Regions from separate parts of the Streptomyces sp. WZ-12 genome, predicted to be linked through region 1. Evidence: riboswitches for the same ligand, from Rfam matches in the RefSeq annotation. Region 1 holds a riboswitch; the other holds the start of a gene.
What was found. A riboswitch is a leader RNA that binds a small molecule or an ion and turns the genes downstream of it on or off. The one in region 1 is predicted to bind cyclic di-AMP.

Region 1 (4,633 bases):
AATTCCCATTCTCCGTATCTGGGGCAGGCATTTCGGCGAGCGGCATCGGAAACGCACGTCGAGCACCCCCACCCCGCCTTCGCTCCCTGCGCCCGCATTCCCAGACACCTCCCCCTTTGTATACGGGGCGATTGTTAAGCGCGGACGCGTGCCGTGTTGACGGGGCGTTTCGCCTCCCTCACAGCGGAAGCGTGGCGCCGCAGTCGGTACACCGGGAGCGACCGTTCGATGTGCGCCGCCATGAGGGTGCGCGCCCGCTCCGCGTCCCCCCGGGCGACGGCGTCAAGCACGGCGCCGTGTTCGTCCCACGCATCGGTGACCCGGGTAGGCGGCTCGATGACGTAGGTCCACTCGATCTTGCGTCGCAGTTGGGTGAGGAGCGCCGTGAGGCTGGGGCTACCGGCCGCCTGGGCGAGCGTCTCATGGAACCAACCGTCAAGCTGACGCAGGTCGGCGAGGTGGCCGTGGCGGGCCCGTTCGCGGCCGAGCCGCACCAGGCCGCGCAGCACCTTCAGGTGGGCGGTGGTGCGGCGGGCCGCGGCGCGGGCGGCACCCAGCGGCTCTATGAGGGCGCGCATGTCGAGGAGGTCGGCGGCCTCCTGCTCGGTGAGCTCGGCGACGCAGGCGCCCGCATGGTGCCGGGAGGTGACGAAACCTTCGGACTGGAGGGTGCGCAGCGCTTCCCTCACCGGGACCCGGGAGACGCCGTACCGCGCGGCGAGAATGTCCTCGATCAGCCGGCTCCCCGGCGCGAGCAGACCGGAGACGATATCGTCCCGAATCGCCGTACACACCGCGTGCGCGGAAATGTGGCTTCGCATCGTCCGTGCCTCCGCCGTAATCCCCGAAAGACATCGCCGCTCGGCGACATTCCTCGACTCTATTCGACACCGGAAGATTCTCCCGTGGAATGTCGTGAATCCATCGGCGCTTTTCGGACGATGCGAGCCGGGAACCTGGTGGGCGGGCCGACGGCGGCCCTACGGAAACGACGGAGCCCCGGCCCGCCAAGATGGCGGGCCGGGGCTCCAGGGGGACGGTGCTGCGGCGGAGAGGTCGGGGAAGGTCAGACGCTGACGCCGTGCGCGCGGAGGTAGGCGACCGGGTCGATGTCCGAGCCGTAGTCGGGGCCGGTCCGGGCCTCGAAGTGGAGGTGCGGGCCGGTGGTGTTGCCGGTGTTGCCGGAGAGGGCGATCTGCTGCCCCGGAGTGACGGACTGCCCGACCGTCACCCCGATCGAGGAGAGGTGGCCGTACTGGGTGTACGTACCGTCGTTCATCCGGATCACGATGTTGTTGCCGTACGCGCCACCCCAGCCGGCCTCGACGACGGTGCCGGCACTCACGGCGTGGACCTGCGTCCCGTAGGCGGCGTGGAAGTCGATGCCGGTGTGGCTGCCCGAGGACCACAGGCCGCTGGACGCCTTGTACGCGGTGGAGACGTAGGAACCGGTCACGGGAGCGACGAAGGTGTTGAGGCGCTTGCGCTCGGCCTCGCGGGCGGCGCGCACCTTGGCCGCACGCTCCTCGTCGGCCTTCTTCTTCGCCATCTCGGCCAGCCGCTTGGCCTCGACCTCGGCCTTCGCCCTGACCTCGGCGGCCTCGGCGGCCGCCTGCTGCGTGTCCGCCTGGGCCTCGATCCGGACGGCGAGTTCGTCACCGAGCTCGACGGCGTGCTGGAGGCCGGTGTCGTGGGCGGTCGGCTCGCCCGTGGCGGCCAGCGCGGGGGACGCCACCGAGGCGACGACTCCGGAGGCCGCGAGGGTGGCTATGCCGGCGAGGTTGCGGGTCGTGCGAGCGGTGCGGCTCGCACGGCGGTGCTTCCCGGTGGCACGGGTGAACGCCATGTACTGGCTGGTCCTTTCCTTCCCTCTCGCCTACCGGGTTAGCTGACGGGTTCGGAGCAGGAAGGTCTCCTACGGGCTCCTCCGGAGAGGGACCCGATTCACCCCAGGGGACATGTGGGTCCCCGGCTCCCCTGGCTCGCGCCGTACGGGGACTCGGCGATGACTGCTCGGTGCCACTGTTGTGGCGGAGTTGTGACGAACAGCCGGACCGACGCTAAACGGGGCAACTTTCAATCGGCAAACAGAACCGGAGTTTTGTGCGGCACGCCACACTCGAATCGGGCAACCGGGGCAACCGGGCAGGCGGCGCCACCCGTCCACGAGCCCCGGGCCCGTAGGGGCGGCGGAGCCACGCACACCAGTTGGGCGGGCGAGAACACGGTGCGCACACACAACGGCTCCCGTGGCAAGTCGCTGCCACGGGAGCCGCTTTGTCGATACGTGACGAGACGTCGGGTGACGTGCCGTCACGCGGCTGGGGTCAGCCGCTGACGACGGTCACCTCGCCGATGCCCAACGCCTTGACGGGCTCGGCGATCTGCGCCGCGTCGCCCACCAGGACCGTCACCAGCCGGTCCGCCGGGAAGGCGTTGACGACCGCCGCGGTCGCCTCGACCGTGCCGGTCTCCGCGAGTCGGACGTACAACTGCGCCTGGTAGTCGTCCGGGAGCTGCTGCTCCACCTGGTCGGCCAGGGTCCCGGCGACCGCGGCGGCGGTCTCGTACTTGAGCGGGGCCACGCCGACGAGGTTCTGCACGGCGACGTCGCGCTCGGCGTCGGTCAGCCCCTCGGCCGCGAGGGTGCGCAGCACCGTCCAGAGGTCCTGGAGGGCCGGCCCGGTGGAGGCGGTGTCCACCGACCCGCTGATGGCGAGCAGGGCGGCGCCGGTGGCGCCCTCCGGGGAGGACGGGGCGGAGGAGCGCAATACCTGGCCGAAGGCGCGCACCCCGTAGGTGTAGCCCTTCTCCTCGCGCAGCACCCGGTCCAGACGGGACGTGAGGGTGCCACCCAGGCAGTACGTGCCGAGCACCTGGGCGGGCCACACCTGGTCGTGCCGGTCGGCGCCGACCCGTCCGATGAGGAGCTGGGTCTGGACGGCACCGGGGCGGTCGACGATCACCACGCGGCCGGTGTCGTCGGCGACGACCGGCAAGGGCTTCGACGGCTGCGCGGTGGAGCCCGTCCAAGCGCCCAGGGTGTCGGCCAGCGCCGCGTCCAGGTCGACGTCGGTGAAGTCGCCGACGATGACGGCGGTGCCGGTGGCGGGCCGGATGTGCGCGTCGTAGAAGGCACGCACGGCGGCCGCGTCGATCCGGGCGATGGTCTCCTCGGTGCCCTGACGGGGCCGGGACATCCGGGAGGTGGCCGGGAACAGCTCCTTGGACAGCGCCATGGCCGCGCGCCGGGCCGGGTTGGCCAACTCGTGCGGGATCTCGTCGAGGCGGTTGCGGACCAGCCGCTCGACCTCGTCGTCGGGGAAGGCGGGGGCGCGCAGTGCGTCGGCGAGCAGGCCGAGGGCGCGCGGCAGACGGGAGGCCGGGACCTCCAGAGAGACCCGCACACCGGGGTGGTCGGCATGCGCGTCCAACGTGGCGCCGCAGCGCTCCAGTTCGGCGGCGAACTCCTCGGCGGTGTGCTTGTCGGTGCCCTCGGAGAAGGCCCGGGCCATGATCGTGGCGACGCCGTCGAGGCCCTCGGGCTCGGCGGCCAGCGGGGCGACGAGGTTGACCTCCACGGCGACGACCTGCTGCCCGGGGCGGTGGCTGGTCAGCAGGGTCAGCCCGTTGGCCAACTGGCTGCGCTCGGGCGCCGGGAAGGCCCACGGCTTGGGCGCGCCGCCCTTGGGCTGCGGGTGGAACTGCATAGCGCTCATGGGGGCGTCTGCGGGGGTGGTGGCGTCGGTCACTTGGCCGCCTCCTCTTCCTCGGTGCCGGCGGCGTCGGGCTGCGCCGTGGGCTCGTAGACGAGCGCGGCGCGGTTGTCGGGGCGCAGCCGGGCCTTGGCGGCCGCCTGCACCTCCAACGGGCTGATGTCCAGGACCCGCTGGACGGCGGACAGCGCGAGCTGCGGGTCGCCGAACAGGACGGCGTAGCGGCACAGTTCGTCGGCGCGGCCGCTGACCGTGGCGAGCCGGTCCAGCCATTCGCGCTCCAGTTGGGCCTGGGCCCGCTCCATCTCCTCCGGGGTCGGCCCCTCTTCGGCGAAGCGGGCCAACTCCTCGTCGACGGCGGCCTCGATGGCGGGGACCTCCGCGCCACCGGATGCCTTCACGTCCAGCCAGCCCAGTGAGGGCGCACCGGCCAGCCGCAGCAGGCCGAAGCCGGCGGCGACGGCGCTGCGGTCGCGGCGCACCAGGCGGTTGTACAGGCGGGAGGACTCGCCACCGCCCAGGATGGTGAGCGCCACGTCGGCGGCGTCGGCCTCGCGGGTGCCGTCGTGCGGGAGGCGGTAGGCGGCCATCAGGGCACGCGCGGGGACGTCCTCCTCGACGACCGTGCGGAGTTGGCCGCCGATGGTCTCGGGCAGGCTGCCGTCGCGCGGCGGCTGCTTGCCGTCGTGCGAGGGGATCGAGCCGAAGTACTTCTCCACCCAGGCCAGCGTCTGCTCGGGGTCGATGTCGCCCACGATGGACAGGACCGCGTTGTTGGGCGCGTAGTAGGTGCGGAAGAAGGCCCGCGCGTCCTCCAGGGAGGCGGCGTCGAGATCGGCCATCGACCCGATGGGGGTGTGGTGGTAGGGGTGGCCCTCCGGGTAGGCCATGGCCGTCAACTTCTCGAAGGCCGTGCC
Region 2 (4,633 bases), 2.7 Mb from region 1:
CTGCCCGGAGAGCGGAACCGACGCCCGCACGGAGACCGGGTCCGAGAAACGCCCGGGGACCGGCCCCGCTGCCGGCCCGGAGACCGGTTGCCCGTCCATCGGATCGACCGGAACGGCCGGATCTACCGGATCGACTGAATCAGCCGGATCCACCGGAACGCCCGCCCCCACCGGCTGCCCCGCGACCCGCGGCCGCCCCCGCCGCCACCCCCACCCCCGGCCCGACCCCCGCGCTCTTCTCCTGGCAGTTCGCCGCGGACCCGTACCCGGCGTACGCCTGGCTGCGCGAGCATGCGCCGGTGCACCGGACCCGGTTGCCCAGCGGCGTCGAGGCGTGGTTGGTCACCCGTTACCCGGACGCCCGGCAGGCGCTCGCCGACGCCCGGCTGTCGAAGAACCCGGTGCACCACTCCGAGTCCGCGCACGGAAAGGGCAAGACGGGCATTCCGGGCGAGCGCGGTGCCAACCTCATGACGCACCTGCTCAACATCGACCCCCCGGACCACACCCGGCTGCGCCGCCTGGTCTCCAAGGCGTTCACCCCGCGCCGGGTCGCCGCGTTCGCGCCGCGCATACAGGAGCTGACCGACCAACTGATCGACGGTTTCGCGCAGCGCGGGAGCGCCGACCTCATCCACGAGTTCGCCTTCCCGCTGCCGATCTACGCGATCTGCGACCTGCTCGGCGTCCCGCCCGAGGACCAGGACGACTTCCGCGACTGGGCGGGCATGATGATCCGGCACGGCGGGGGCCCGCGCGGCGGCGTCGCCCGTTCCGTGAAGAAGATGCGGGCGTATCTGGCCGAGTTGATCCACCGCAAGCGGGCCGACCTCGGCGACGACCTGATCTCCGGCCTGATCCGGGCCTCCGACCACGGCGAGCACCTCACCGAGAACGAGGCCGCCGCGATGTGCTTCGTGCTGCTCTTCGCCGGCTTCGAGACCACGGTCAACCTCATCGGCAACGGCACCTACGCGCTGCTCCGCCACCCCGCCCAGCGGGAGCTGCTCCAGAAGTCGATCGCGGCCGGCGATGCCGAGCTGCTCGCCACCGCCGTCGAGGAACTGCTGCGCTACGACGGGCCGGTGGAGCTGGCGACCTGGCGGTACGCGACCCGGGAGTTGACGCTGGGCGGGCAGCGGATCGCCGAGGGGGACCCGGTGCTGGTGGTGCTGGCCGCCGCCGACCGCGACCCGGCCCGCTTCGACGAGCCGGACGTGCTCGACCTCGCGCGGCGTGACAACCCCCACCTCGGCTACGGGCACGGCATCCACTACTGCCTCGGCGCGCCGCTCGCCCGGCTCGAAGGGCAGACCGCCCTCGCCACCCTACTGACCCGCCTGCCGGACCTCCGACTTGCGGCGGAACCGGACGATTTGCGGTGGCGCGGCGGGCTCATCATGCGCGGACTGCGCACCCTGCCGGTGGAGTTCACACCGGAGAGCGCGACGGAGACGCCGTCGGAACCGTCCCGACCAGGCACAGTCGCATAGTTGACGATCCGTCAGTCATGTGACCATTACGTGATCTCCGCTACACCGGCTTGTGACTGCCCGTAACCCCGGCTACCTTTCCTCCGGCGATCGAGGTTGGTCGCGGGCCGCCGTCACGGCGCCCCCGCCCGGCCGCGATCCGACAACTCAACCGCCGCGCGAAAGGCAACCGCATGCGTTCCGGGAACGGCCGGCATCGTCGCCCCCGACAAGCACCGGCCATCTTTGTCACGGCAGGAGTGACCGGCGCGGGGCTGGCCCTGCCACTGCTCAGCGCCAGTGGGGCGCAGGCCGCCGACGCGGCGACCTGGGACCGCGTCGCGCAGTGTGAGAGCGGCGGAATGTGGAGCTCCGCCACCGGCAACGGCTTCTACGGCGGCCTCCAGCTCACCCAGGAGATGTGGGACCACTACGGCGGCTCCGCGTACGCCTCCCGCCCCGACCTCGCCAGCCGCGCCCAGCAGATAGCCGTGGCCCAGGCGATCCTCGACGACCGCGGCCCGGACGCCTTCCCGAGCTGCGCGGTGGACGCCGGGCTGACGAAGGGCGGCCGTAAGCCGGGCGTCGACCCGGGCAGCACCAGCCGACCCACCCCGCGCCCCACGCACGCCCCCTCGGCCGACGACCCGGCCACCGGCGACCCGTCCGGCACGACGGGGGAGTCGGGCCACGCGGGCCCGGGCACCACGACGCCCACCCCGTCCGGCAGCGACGCCGCCCCCGGGTCGGACTCCGACTCCGGTACCCCGGGCGCCCCTTCGGCGAGCCAGGACCCCACGGGCGCAACGGGCACCGCTAACCCCACAAGCCCCACGGACCCCGCGTCGCCGTCCGGATCGCCGTCCGGATCGCCCTCCGGCTCTCCGTCGGCCACTCCGTCCCCCTCGTCGTCCGAGAAGCCGACCGGGGAGCCGACCGGGGAGCCGTCGGGGGTCCCGTCCCCCTCCTCGCCTCCGTCCACGGCGCCGGACGACCCGGCCGGCCCGTCCGGCTCCGTCGATCCCGGTACGCCGCCCGCCGCCGGCAAGCACCGCGGTGTGCCGGGCGACGGTGCGGGCTCCGGTGACGAGCGGGACGGCGGCAGCGGTCGGCACGCCTCGCGCGGCGGGGCGGCGCACCGCACGCCCCCGGCGGGTGTCGGCGACTACCGCGTACGCCCGGGTGACAACCTGTCAGCCATCGCCGAGCGCCATGACCTGCCGGGCGGCTGGCCCGCGCTCTACGACCGCAACCGCGGCGTCATCGGCTCCGACGCGGACCTCATCCTTCCTGGTCAACTGCTCGATCTCGGGCGGGCGCAGGGGTAGTTACCGCCGGTTCGGGGCGGTTTCGTAAAAGTGAGATATGGCTCTCGTTGCGGGGGGCGGGGTGGGTCCCGTCCCCCGTTTCGATACCGGGGTCCACCTGCGGAAATGTCCCCCCTGATGATCAAAAACGGTCAACTTGGTTCAGAAGATGGGGTTTGAACACCAACAGGGATTTGCTTACGGTCAGGACCGCTCGCCAAAGCGGGCTCTTCGATCGCACGCCGAATCCTGCCGGCGGTCGGAGGACGACGACGCGCAAGCGCCGAAGGCAGGAGCGGGGGACCCAAGGTAAGTGCCGGCCCCACCCGTGAAAGCGGGTCAACCGGCTTGGGGTGAAGTCGCGTGTGCAGCACACGCGGCCGGGCAGCTCACACGGCCCGAACCCGACAGCTCACCTCGTAGGCGTCGGTGAGGAAACGAACGCACGATGCTGATCAACAAGGGCAAGCACCGCCGCAGCTCCAAGGCCGTCCGCGTCGCCACCCTGGCCGGTGTCGCCGGCGCCGCCGTCGCCGTCCCGCTGATGGGCGCCACCTCCGCTTCCGCCGCCTCGGTCGCCACCTGGGACAAGGTCGCCCAGTGCGAGTCCGGTGGCAACTGGTCGATCAACACCGGTAACGGCTACTACGGTGGCCTGCAGTTCTCCAACTCCAGCTGGGCCGCCGCCGGTGGCACCCAGTACGCGGCCCGCGCCGACCTGGCCACCAAGGCCCAGCAGATCGCCGTCGCCGAGAAGCTGCTCGCCATCCAGGGCCCGGGTGCCTGGTCCTGCGCCGGCGCCGGCAACCTGACCGCCGGTGGCCCGGCCGCCAACGTCGACACCTCCGGTGGCGCCACGGTCAAGAAGAGCCAGGGCACCTCCGAGACCCGCAAGCAGACCGAGGGCACCACCAAGAAGAAGTCCGCCCCGGTCCGCGAGAAGGTCGAGAAGGCCCAGCCGGCCCCGCAGCAGCCGCACCGCTCCGGTGACACCTACACCGTGAAGTCGGGCGACACCCTCGCCAAGATCGCCAAGGCGCACGGCACCAACTGGAAGGCGCTCTACGCCGCCAACAAGTCCGTCGTCGGCGGCAACCCCAACCTGATCTTCCCGGGCCAGAAGCTCAGCATCTGAGCCGCCCGCGAAAGCTGCCCCGCCCCGGCGCGTACCCCCGAGCGCGCCGCGGCGGGGCTTCTTATGTCCGGGCGCCCCTGCGCCGTGCCGCACCGCGCCCGAGCCCCCCCCGCTGACGTGCACCGTCTCCGGTGCCGTCAGAGGGCCCGGCGCGGCGTTCCCCGCATAGCGAACAACGCCCGGAAACCTCCCGTGAACTGGGAGTTTGGCCTGCTTGTTGGGTTTTTTCGTCCCACGGAGCGGGCCACGGGCAAGCGGATGCGTCCGGGGCCGTTAGGCTCAGGGCGAGAACTCCAGACACCCCCGAAGGAGACAACGTGCCGTCCATCGACGTCGTCGTAGCCCGCGAAATTCTCGACTCGCGAGGTAATCCCACGGTCGAGGTCGAGGTCGGCCTCGACGACGGCAGCACGGGCCGTGCCGCCGTCCCGTCCGGCGCCTCGACCGGTGCCTTCGAGGCCGTCGAGCTGCGGGACGGTGACCCCAACCGCTACCTCGGCAAGGGCGTGGAGAAGGCCGTCCTCGCGGTCATCGAGCAGATCGGCCCGGAGCTCGTCGGCTACGACGCGACCGAGCAGCGGCTGATCGACCAGGCGATGTTCGACCTGGACGCCACCGACAACAAGGGCTCGTTGGGCGCCAACGCCATCCTCGGCGTCTCCCTGGCCGTCGCGCACGCCGCCTCCGAGGCCAGCGACCTGCCGCTGTTCCGCTACCTC

Region 2: another riboswitch for cyclic di-AMP. It lies ahead of PV796_RS23500 (transglycosylase family protein); the one in region 1 lies ahead of PV796_RS11295 (M23 family metallopeptidase).

Annotation. Positions count from the first base shown of each region.
Region 1 is NZ_CP118574.1:2,707,046-2,711,678, forward strand. Features, by position in the region: gene PV796_RS11290 (GntR family transcriptional regulator) at 135-821, opposite strand; gene PV796_RS11295 (M23 family metallopeptidase) at 1,067-1,846, opposite strand; cyclic di-AMP (ydaO/yuaA leader) riboswitch at 1,859-2,015, opposite strand; gene PV796_RS11300 (M16 family metallopeptidase) at 2,328-3,719, opposite strand; gene PV796_RS11305 (M16 family metallopeptidase) at 3,749-4,633, opposite strand, start outside.
Region 2 is NZ_CP118574.1:5,411,764-5,416,396, forward strand. Features, by position in the region: gene PV796_RS23490 (cytochrome P450 family protein) at 135-1,493, shown strand; gene PV796_RS23495 (transglycosylase family protein) at 1,733-2,800, shown strand; cyclic di-AMP (ydaO/yuaA leader) riboswitch at 3,051-3,220, shown strand; gene PV796_RS23500 (transglycosylase family protein) at 3,228-3,914, shown strand; gene eno (phosphopyruvate hydratase) at 4,232-4,633, shown strand, end outside.